3 regions of the Bacillus arachidis genome follow, and region 2 is predicted to be linked to each of the others. Evidence: a T-box and tRNA genes for the amino acid it is inferred to sense, from the RefSeq annotation. Region 2 holds a T-box; the other regions hold tRNA genes.
The links. A T-box is a leader RNA that pairs with one kind of tRNA and senses whether it is charged. The one in region 2 lies ahead of trpS (tryptophan--tRNA ligase), so its partner is inferred to be a tRNA-Trp.

Region 1 (3,247 bases), 450 kb from region 2:
ATCTCCGATGACTTACTAGATAATCATAATGCTATATATATTAATATATTCAAAAACCCTTATGAAACTTATATTTATTATTATATCATTTTTTAACATAACAAAAATTAGTAACGAACATCATTAACCAAATTTTAAATGGACGTAACATTTGTCATTATTTAAATATACTCCGTTAAGTGTATATATCTATGAATAACATGTTGGATACGTTTTAATAACAATATAGTCTTATTCGTATTATTAATAAAACGTATCCGATTTTACCTATTCCCTAGCATTTAAATTACACTGTATTTTAACCCACACCTACACTTTATTCTGTATGCTCAGAAATCTCACTTAAAGCTACCCCTGCCTGATCATCAGCTTTTTCTGCTATCGCTAAATCACCTAGTGCTAACATCCCAACAAGCTCGCCATTCTCAACTACAGGTAGCCTTCTAATTTGATGCTGCGCCATCAACCCCGTAGCCTTTTCAATAGAGTCATCAGGAGAAACGGACACGATTCCTGTAGTCATGATATTTGTAATTTTATTAGAACCAGGATGTTTCTCAGCAATTCCACGAACAACTAAATCACGATCAGTGACAAGACCAACCACTTGATTGTTCTCTACAACTGGAATCATTCCAATGTCTTCTTCTTTCATTTTCACAGCAGCTTCATATACATTATCTAGTGGTGTACATTGTACAATATCAGTACTCATAAATTCTCTAACTGTTGTCATGTAGCTCTATTCCCTCCTTTTTATACATACTATAGCTTTTCCAAATTCCCTTTATTTATTTCATAATAAATAGAGGAATTTTAGATTGATGATATCGCATATTAGAAAAGAACAGAATTCTCACATGATGTTTTTCACAAGAAAAAAGAGCCAGCTAATTGCTGACTCTTTTGTATGACCCGTACGGGATTCGAACCCGTGTTACCGCCGTGAAAGGGCGGTGTCTTAACCACTTGACCAACGGGCCATGGCTCCGCAGGTAGGACTCGAACCTACGACCGATCGGTTAACAGCCGATAGCTCTACCACTGAGCTACTGCGGAATATGGTGGGCCTAAATGGACTCGAACCATCGACCTCACGCTTATCAGGCGTGCGCTCTAACCAGCTGAGCTATAGGCCCATATTTTCTACAGGGGCAGTAGGAATTGAACCCACACCGGAGGTTTTGGAGACCTCTGTTCTACCTTTAAACTATGCCCCTAAGTGGTGCCGGCTAGAGGACTTGAACCCCCAACCTACTGATTACAAGTCAGTTGCTCTACCAATTGAGCTAAGCCGGCTTTCCAAAAAAAAAAGATGGCTCGGGACGGAATCGAACCGCCGACACGAGGATTTTCAGTCCTCTGCTCTACCGACTGAGCTACCGAGCCTTTATGTAAATGGCGGTCCCGACCGGGGTCGAACCGGCGATCTCCTGCGTGACAGGCAGGCATGTTAACCACTACACCACGGGACCATTTGGTTGCGGGGACAGGATTTGAACCTGCGACCTTCGGGTTATGAGCCCGACGAGCTACCAGACTGCTCCACCCCGCGACGATATCATATTCTTTTTTTAAATGGAGGAGGTAGAGGGATTCGAACCCCCGCGCGATTCTCACCGCCTGTCGGTTTTCAAGACCGATCCCTTCAGCCAGACTTGGGTATACCTCCATAAAAAAAATCAAATAAATCTTTTATTCATGTCTATATGTTTTATACAGACCATTTAACAATCTATTAAATCAAATCCTATCTCATTTTACAATAAAAATGGAGGAGGTAGAGGGATTCGAACCCCCGCGCGACTCTCGCCGCCTGTCGGTTTTCAAGACCGATCCCTTCAGCCAGACTTGGGTATACCTCCATAAATAAAGTGGAGCCTAGCGGGATCGAACCGCTGACCTCCTGCGTGCAAGGCAGGCGCTCTCCCAGCTGAGCTAAGGCCCCATGTTTAAAATATCGGGAAGACAGGATTTGAACCTGCGACCCCCTGGTCCCAAACCAGGTGCTCTACCAAGCTGAGCCACTTCCCGTTAATAAAAGCGCGCCCGAGAGGACTCGAACCCCTAACCTTTTGATCCGTAGTCAAACGCTCTATCCAATTGAGCTACGGGCGCATATGGTGCCGAGGGCGGGGGTCGAACCCGCACGGTGGTCACCCACCGCAGGATTTTAAGTCCTGTGCGTCTGCCTGTTCCGCCACCCCGGCATGTCATACTGAAAATTGGAGCGGAAGACGGGATTCGAACCCGCGACCCCAACCTTGGCAAGGTTGTATTCTACCACTGAACTACTTCCGCAAGACATGTATGAGATATTTTATTAAAAGTGCGGGTGAAGGGAGTCGAACCCCCACGCCAAAGGCGCCAGATCCTAAGTCTGGTGCGTCTGCCAATTCCGCCACACCCGCATATTTTTTTAAAATGGTGAGCCATGAAGGACTCGAACCTTCGACCCTCTGATTAAAAGTCAGATGCTCTACCAACTGAGCTAATGGCTCTTAATGGCTGGGCTAGCTGGATTCGAACCAGCGCATGACGGAGTCAAAGTCCGTTGCCTTACCGCTTGGCTATAGCCCATTAATTAAGAAATGGTGGAGGGGGGCAGATTCGAACTGCCGAACCCGAAGGAGCGGATTTACAGTCCGCCGCGTTTAGCCACTTCGCTACCCCTCCGACATTATATGGTGGAGGATGACGGGATCGAACCGCCGACCCCCTGCTTGTAAGGCAGGTGCTCTCCCAGCTGAGCTAATCCTCCATTTGCCTGGCAACGTCCTACTCTCACAGGGGCAAGGCCCCAACTACCATCGGCGCTAGAGAGCTTAACTTCCGTGTTCGGTATGGGAACGGGTGTGACCTCTCTGCCATCATTACCAGACTTTTATTATTATACACATTCTTTTCAGAATGTCAAAAGGAATTTTAAATATATATTCCTTCAAAACTAGATAACATTTGCTTCATATTATATGGTTAAGTCCTCGATCTATTAGTATTCGTCAGCTCCACATGTCACCATGCTTCCACCTCGAACCTATCAACCTGATCATCTTTCAGGGATCTTACTAGCTTACGCTATGGGAAATCTCATCTTGAGGGGGGCTTCATGCTTAGATGCTTTCAGCACTTATCCCTTCCGCACATAGCTACCCAGCTATGCCCTTGGCAGAACAACTGGTACACCAGCGGTGCGTCCATCCCGGTCCTCTCGTACTAAGGACAGCTCCTCTCAAATTTCCTACGC
Region 2 (3,247 bases):
AATATGACGGATTTTTCTTAAACTGGAAGCTTCTTTCATGTTTCCATTCACTCAGTACAAATGGTCCATTGTAAAGTGTTGTAGTTGCCTCTAAACCAAATTTATTCCCTTGTGATTGTATATACTTTTCATTTAATGGGTAGAACACAGGGTAAACTGTTAAATCAACAAAGTAAGGAACAGGATTGTCTAACTCTACTTCTAATGTATGGTCATCAATTGCCTTTACACCTAATTCAGTATCTGGTAACTCTTTTTTATGAATTTTCTCTGCATTTTTTATATCAAACATGATATAAGAATATGTAGCGCCTGTATCCGGATTCACTGCACGTTTCCAAGAATAAACAAAATCATGTGCTGTTACAGGATCTCCGTTTGACCATTTCGCATCTTTTCGTAATTTGAAGATATATTTCTTACCATCTTCTAGTTTCTCATAGGATTCCGCTACGCCTGGGGTAGCCTTTTGGTCTTTTCCAACACGGTATAATCCTTCCATCGTGTTATTTAATACCATTGAGGATGCGGAATCTGATGTCATAGACGCATCCATTGTCGGAATTTCAGATAGTTCCGTTAAATTAACAATTTGTTTTCCATTACTACTGCTGTTCTCTTTTTCTTTCCCTTTTGCTTTGGCATCATCTTTTTGATACCCACAAGCCCCAAGTAACATACTTGCAGTCAATGTCGATGCAAGTAATAGCGACGTCTTTTTCTTCATGTTGAACTGCCTCCCCTAAGTGCACTTCCTGTACCCCCACTTGCTAAAAAGCAGAATTGAAAGAATAATCTCCAAGTTTCTACAATTTTCATTATACATATAATGTGACGATTGTGAATATAGTTTTTTGTTTTTTTGTTAAAATTTTTAATAAAATGTTTATTTTTTTTATTTTTTTGTAAATGGAGTACTTAACATTGCTCCCATCATATTGAAATAAAATACGAAATTGCGTATAATTTTCAAATAATTATTCCTAGTACTCATTATAACTTTTATAGTATAATAATTCTAGTAATATTTTGACGGAGGGGAATATTTTGAATAAACTTTCTTTTCACACTTGTATACTAATATCGTTGGCAATAATCGCTTCTAGTATTGGAGCATTCTTATCTTCAGCTCAATATTTGTTGAATTTTGTCAATATTATGTTTTATATTGCGCTCTTTTTCATCATTATAGGAGGTTTTTTATTCTTATTTCAAAGTGGTTTTTTCAACATAACGATATATGCGTTTCAAAAAGTATTTGGAACGAACAAAAAAGTAGAATCTTTAATTGAAGAAGAAGAACCAGCAACAAACAAAAAAGAAAGAATATATAAAACGTATTCTTTCACATGGACATACCCTATCTGCCTTACAGGTATTCTGTTAGGTCTCATCTCTACACTTATTAGCTTTACTATTTTGATGTAGTTTGCAAACGATTTTCTATATGATATAATTACTTGCAAAACATTTTATATCAAAAAGTGGCGGCTTGCTCAGCTGTTAAAAAACAGAGCTATATTATAATAAATTCATATTTATGCGATGAGAAAGAAGAGTACATATTGCAGCAATTTCAGAGAGCTTGTGGTTGGTGAGAACAAGTAATTGTACAGTATGGAATGGGCTTTTGAGCACCAAACCGAACCGAAAGAAGTAGGCTTTGGCGTTATATCCAACGTTATAATGGATGCAAGAGATTTCACAACTGTGAAATAATTAGGGTGGTACCGCGGTCCATTCGTCCCTATATCATTTGGGATGAATGGGCTTTTTTGTATTTAAAAAGCGGAAGCGGCTCGTTCAGAATGTGAGGGGGATGGAGCATCTGACGTAGAGGCGTTTTTTGCCTCGCAGGAAGATGCGAAGCCACCGATCATTCTTGCCGCTGGAGCTAGATTACTCAAAAAGCGACTCCCTACTCTTTAACAATACATATCCAATTTAAGGAGGAATTACTTATGTCAGTTATTTTTTCTGGTATTCAACCGAGCGGAACAATTACGCTTGGGAACTATTTAGGTGCAATGAAGCAATTTACGGAGTTACAAAATGAACATGATTGTTATTTCTGCATTGTAAACCAACATGCAATTACAGTAGCTCAAGATCCTGTACAGCTTCGCAAAAATATTCGTAGCCTAGCTGCACTATATGTAGCTTGTGGTATTGATCCTGAAAAATCAACTTTATTTGTACAGTCAGAGGTGCCTGCGCACGCTCAGCTAGGATGGATTATGCAATCTATCGCATATGTTGGAGAATTAGAGCGCATGACGCAATATAAAGATAAATCATCTGGTAAAGAGTCTATTCCAGCTGGATTACTTACTTATCCACCATTAATGGCAGCTGACATCTTACTTTATAATACTGAGATTGTGCCAGTTGGTGATGATCAAAAACAACATATGGAATTAACTCGTGATTTAGCAGAGCGTTTCAATAAACGTTTCCGTGAAATTTTCACAATTCCAGAGATTCGTATTCCAAAAGTAGGTGCACGTGTTATGTCATTAACAGAGCCTACGAAAAAAATGAGTAAGTCTGATCCAAATCCAAAGTCAATGATTAGTATGCTTGACGAACCAAAAACAATTGAAAAGAAAATTAAAAGTGCCGTAACTGATTCTGACGGTATCGTAAAATACGACAAAGAAAACAAACCTGGTGTTTCCAACTTATTAACAATCTACTCTTCATTCTCAGGCAAAACAATTGAAGAACTAGAAGCGGAGTACGAAGGAAAAGGATACGGCGACTTTAAAGGTGACTTAGCCCAAGTAGTCGTAGAAGCAATTCGTCCAATTCAAGAAAAATATAACGAACTAATCAACTCTCCTGAATTAGATGAAATCCTTGACAAAGGTGCTGAAAAAGCAAACCGCGTTGCATTCAAACAACTACGTAAAGTTGAAAATGCAATGGGATTAAGCAGAAAACGTAGGTAATGAAAAAAGCGGAAGTGGCTCGTTAGAATGTGAGGGGGATGGAGCTCCTGACGTAGAGGCGTTTTTTGCCTCGCAGGAAGGCGCGAAGCCACCGAACATTCTTCCCACTGGAGCTGGATTATAACAAAAAGCGGAGGCGACTGCTTAACCCTGGGTGTCTAAGGTTCTTTCCCACAGAAGGTGCTTTTTACCTTCTCGTGGGGAAGGTTCTTGGACGCGAAGGGCTAGGGGTTACTACAAAAAGCGGAAGTGGCTCGTTTAGAATGTGAGGAGGATGGAGCTCCTGACTCAGGGGC
Region 3 (3,247 bases), 670 kb from region 2:
GCTGGTGGGATACCGCCCTGGCTGTATTGAAATTCTAACCTACGGGTCTTATCGACCCGGGAGACAGTGTCAGGTGGGCAGTTTGACTGGGGCGGTCGCCTCCTAAAGTGTAACGGAGGCGCCCAAAGGTTCCCTCAGAATGGTTGGAAATCATTCGTAGAGTGCAAAGGCATAAGGGAGCTTGACTGCGAGACCTACAAGTCGAGCAGGGACGAAAGTCGGGCTTAGTGATCCGGTGGTTCCGCATGGAAGGGCCATCGCTCAACGGATAAAAGCTACCCCGGGGATAACAGGCTTATCTCCCCCAAGAGTCCACATCGACGGGGAGGTTTGGCACCTCGATGTCGGCTCATCGCATCCTGGGGCTGTAGTCGGTCCCAAGGGTTGGGCTGTTCGCCCATTAAAGCGGTACGCGAGCTGGGTTCAGAACGTCGTGAGACAGTTCGGTCCCTATCCGTCGTGGGCGTAGGAAATTTGAGAGGAGCTGTCCTTAGTACGAGAGGACCGGGATGGACGCACCGCTGGTGTACCAGTTGTTCTGCCAAGGGCATAGCTGGGTAGCTATGTGCGGAAGGGATAAGTGCTGAAAGCATCTAAGCATGAAGCCCCCCTCAAGATGAGATTTCCCATAGCGTAAGCTAGTAAGATCCCTGAAAGATGATCAGGTTGATAGGTTCGAGGTGGAAGCATGGTGACATGTGGAGCTGACGAATACTAATAGATCGAGGACTTAACCATATAATATGAAGCAAATGTTATCTAGTTTTGAGAGAACATAAAAAACTTATTGACTTTTTTAATCAATCAAGTATAATAATGTTTGTCTCGAGTGAATATAGTCTGGTAATGATGGCAGAGAGGTCACACCCGTTCCCATACCGAACACGGAAGTTAAGCTCTCTAGCGCCGATGGTAGTTGGGGCCTTGCCCCTGTGAGAGTAGGACGTTGCCAGGCTAATATCATTCCGCAGTAGCTCAGCGGTAGAGCTATCGGCTGTTAACCGATCGGTCGTAGGTTCGATTCCTACCTGCGGAGCCATGATTGGAGAGCTGTCCGAGTTGGCCGAAGGAGCACGATTGGAAATCGTGTATACGTCACAAGCGTATCAAGGGTTCGAATCCCTTGCTCTCCGCCATGATAATTTTGGCCCGTTGGTCAAGTGGTTAAGACACCGCCCTTTCACGGCGGTAACACGGGTTCGAATCCCGTACGGGTCACCACTTTGGAGGATTAGCTCAGCTGGGAGAGCACCTGCCTTACAAGCAGGGGGTCGGCGGTTCGATCCCGTCATCCTCCACCATATATAAAAATAGTATATGAATAGTATTATCGCGGGGTGGAGCAGTCTGGTAGCTCGTCGGGCTCATAACCCGAAGGTCGCAGGTTCAAATCCTGTCCCCGCAACCAAATGGTCCCGTGGTGTAGTGGTTAACATGCCTGCCTGTCACGCAGGAGATCGCCGGTTCGACCCCGGTCGGGACCGCCATTTATTTCTGGCTCGGTAGCTCAGTCGGTAGAGCAGAGGACTGAAAATCCTCGTGTCGGCGGTTCGATTCCGTCCCGAGCCACCATTTTTAAATAAATACGCCGGCTTAGCTCAATTGGTAGAGCAACTGACTTGTAATCAGTAGGTTGGGGGTTCAAGTCCTCTAGCCGGCACCATGTAAGTTTCGGAGGGGTAGCGAAGTGGCTAAACGCGGCGGACTGTAAATCCGCTCCTTCGGGTTCGGCAGTTCGAATCTGCCCCCCTCCACCATTTACATTTTATATAGGGGTATAGTTTAAAGGTAGAACAGAGGTCTCCAAAACCTCCGGTGTGGGTTCAATTCCTACTACCCCTGCCAAATAAATACAACATGGCGGTTGTGGCGAAGTGGTTAACGCACCGGATTGTGGCTCCGGCATTCGTGGGTTCGATTCCCATCAGTCGCCCCATTTTTTTAAAATTTACAAATTAATTTAACTTTGATAAGATATTTAATGTCTTACTTAAATATTAATTGTAATAAAATAAGAATTGTAAACATATAATGTATTAGTAATTCGATGGGCTATAGCCAAGCGGTAAGGCAACGGACTTTGACTCCGTCATGCGCTGGTTCGAATCCAGCTAGCCCAGCCATTTTTGCGGAAGTAGTTCAGTGGTAGAATACAACCTTGCCAAGGTTGGGGTCGCGGGTTCGAATCCCGTCTTCCGCTCCAAATTTAATATGGCGGCATAGCCAAGTGGTAAGGCAGAGGTCTGCAAAACCTTTACCACCGGTTCGAATCCGGTTGCCGCCTTTCTTATTATGCCGATGTGGCGGAATTGGCAGACGCGCACGACTCAAAATCGTGTTCCTTCGGGAGTGTCGGTTCGACCCCGACCATCGGTATCAAATAACGTGAAAAAAGACTTTAACAGAAATGTTAAAGTCTTTTTTTGGATTTTTTAGCATAGCAAAATAATAGGAGAGCGTGTGCATCGAATCGTGTACGTGAGCAATTATAAGGGAGCGTAATATATAGGTGGAATTTTTATCCCGCTATTTGCGGGCAGTAATACTCCCACCTCAAAACTCAGCGAAAGCATTGTCCAGTTCCAGTGGACAGAATGTTCGATGTTTTCGCTTCTTCCTGCGAGGCAAAAAATACCTCTACGTCAGAAGCTCCATCCTCCTCACATTCTGGACGAGCCACTTCCACTTTTCTTTAAGAAGTTAGGTGGGAGATAAATTGCCCGTAAAAGCCCGATTGGTGAGGGCTAATAATCAGCGGGGGATGAAGCCCCCCACTGATTAAAGTTTCACTTTATCCTGTTATTCGTGAGCAGTATACTAAACAACATTACACTGTAAAATCATGTTATTTGAGTGTTAAACTCGTAATGAATTATAGAATTAAGGTATAATATAATTTGGGAATGAACTAAATTATATCGATGTATATTATGTCAATAATGTGAGTCGATAATGAACTTTTTGTATTTATTTTGAAAAAGTGTTGAATAAACATTATATTTCATATTAATATTTTTTATGTAGATTTAAACGTGAAAGAGAGTGGAACAGAATGGGTCGTAAATGGAATAATATTAAAGACAAAAAAGCATCAAAAGATGCAAATACAAGTCGCGTATACGCTAAATTTGGACGTGAGATTTATGTAGCAGCAAAACAAGGTGAGCCAGATCCAGAATCAAACCAAGCTTTAAAAGTTGTACTTGAGCGTGCAAAAACGTACAGTGTACCAAAAACAATTATTGAC

Region 1: it encodes a tRNA-Trp, which carries the amino acid that the T-box ahead of trpS (tryptophan--tRNA ligase) is inferred to sense. The anticodon was not compared.
Region 3: it encodes a tRNA-Trp, which carries the amino acid that the T-box ahead of trpS (tryptophan--tRNA ligase) is inferred to sense. The anticodon was not compared.

What each region holds. Positions count from the first base shown of each region.
Region 1 covers NZ_CP127376.1:752,988-756,234, reverse strand. The annotation lists gene QRY57_RS05495 (CBS domain-containing protein) at 317-736, opposite strand; tRNA gene QRY57_RS05490 (tRNA-Glu) at 912-983, opposite strand; tRNA gene QRY57_RS05485 (tRNA-Asn) at 985-1,059, opposite strand; tRNA gene QRY57_RS05480 (tRNA-Ile) at 1,063-1,139, opposite strand; tRNA gene QRY57_RS05475 (tRNA-Trp) at 1,150-1,220, opposite strand; tRNA gene QRY57_RS05470 (tRNA-Thr) at 1,224-1,299, opposite strand; tRNA gene QRY57_RS05465 (tRNA-Phe) at 1,317-1,389, opposite strand; tRNA gene QRY57_RS05460 (tRNA-Asp) at 1,400-1,475, opposite strand; tRNA gene QRY57_RS05455 (tRNA-Met) at 1,479-1,555, opposite strand; tRNA gene QRY57_RS05450 (tRNA-Ser) at 1,580-1,672, opposite strand; tRNA gene QRY57_RS05445 (tRNA-Ser) at 1,773-1,865, opposite strand; tRNA gene QRY57_RS05440 (tRNA-Ala) at 1,876-1,948, opposite strand; tRNA gene QRY57_RS05435 (tRNA-Pro) at 1,961-2,034, opposite strand; tRNA gene QRY57_RS05430 (tRNA-Arg) at 2,045-2,118, opposite strand; tRNA gene QRY57_RS05425 (tRNA-Leu) at 2,122-2,210, opposite strand; tRNA gene QRY57_RS05420 (tRNA-Gly) at 2,227-2,301, opposite strand; tRNA gene QRY57_RS05415 (tRNA-Leu) at 2,331-2,411, opposite strand; tRNA gene QRY57_RS05410 (tRNA-Lys) at 2,426-2,501, opposite strand; tRNA gene QRY57_RS05405 (tRNA-Gln) at 2,506-2,580, opposite strand; tRNA gene QRY57_RS05400 (tRNA-Tyr) at 2,593-2,676, opposite strand; tRNA gene QRY57_RS05395 (tRNA-Val) at 2,686-2,761, opposite strand; rRNA gene rrf (5S ribosomal RNA) at 2,766-2,881, opposite strand; rRNA gene QRY57_RS05385 (23S ribosomal RNA) at 2,973-3,247, opposite strand, start outside.
Region 2 covers NZ_CP127376.1:1,205,467-1,208,713, reverse strand. The annotation lists gene QRY57_RS07605 (peptide ABC transporter substrate-binding protein) at 1-727, opposite strand, end outside; partial or broken gene QRY57_RS26995 (hypothetical protein) at 724-937, opposite strand; gene QRY57_RS07600 (DUF3899 domain-containing protein) at 1,048-1,428, shown strand; T-box leader at 1,537-1,752, shown strand; gene trpS (tryptophan--tRNA ligase) at 1,962-2,951, shown strand.
Region 3 covers NZ_CP127376.1:538,975-542,221, forward strand. The annotation lists rRNA gene QRY57_RS04395 (23S ribosomal RNA) at 1-738, shown strand, start outside; rRNA gene rrf (5S ribosomal RNA) at 840-955, shown strand; tRNA gene QRY57_RS04405 (tRNA-Asn) at 965-1,039, shown strand; tRNA gene QRY57_RS04410 (tRNA-Ser) at 1,045-1,136, shown strand; tRNA gene QRY57_RS04415 (tRNA-Glu) at 1,147-1,221, shown strand; tRNA gene QRY57_RS04420 (tRNA-Val) at 1,226-1,301, shown strand; tRNA gene QRY57_RS04425 (tRNA-Met) at 1,332-1,408, shown strand; tRNA gene QRY57_RS04430 (tRNA-Asp) at 1,412-1,487, shown strand; tRNA gene QRY57_RS04435 (tRNA-Phe) at 1,497-1,572, shown strand; tRNA gene QRY57_RS04440 (tRNA-Thr) at 1,588-1,663, shown strand; tRNA gene QRY57_RS04445 (tRNA-Tyr) at 1,674-1,757, shown strand; tRNA gene QRY57_RS04450 (tRNA-Trp) at 1,772-1,845, shown strand; tRNA gene QRY57_RS04455 (tRNA-His) at 1,861-1,936, shown strand; tRNA gene QRY57_RS04460 (tRNA-Gln) at 2,049-2,123, shown strand; tRNA gene QRY57_RS04465 (tRNA-Gly) at 2,129-2,203, shown strand; tRNA gene QRY57_RS04470 (tRNA-Cys) at 2,214-2,284, shown strand; tRNA gene QRY57_RS04475 (tRNA-Leu) at 2,295-2,376, shown strand; gene QRY57_RS04480 (YebC/PmpR family DNA-binding transcriptional regulator) at 3,053-3,247, shown strand, end outside.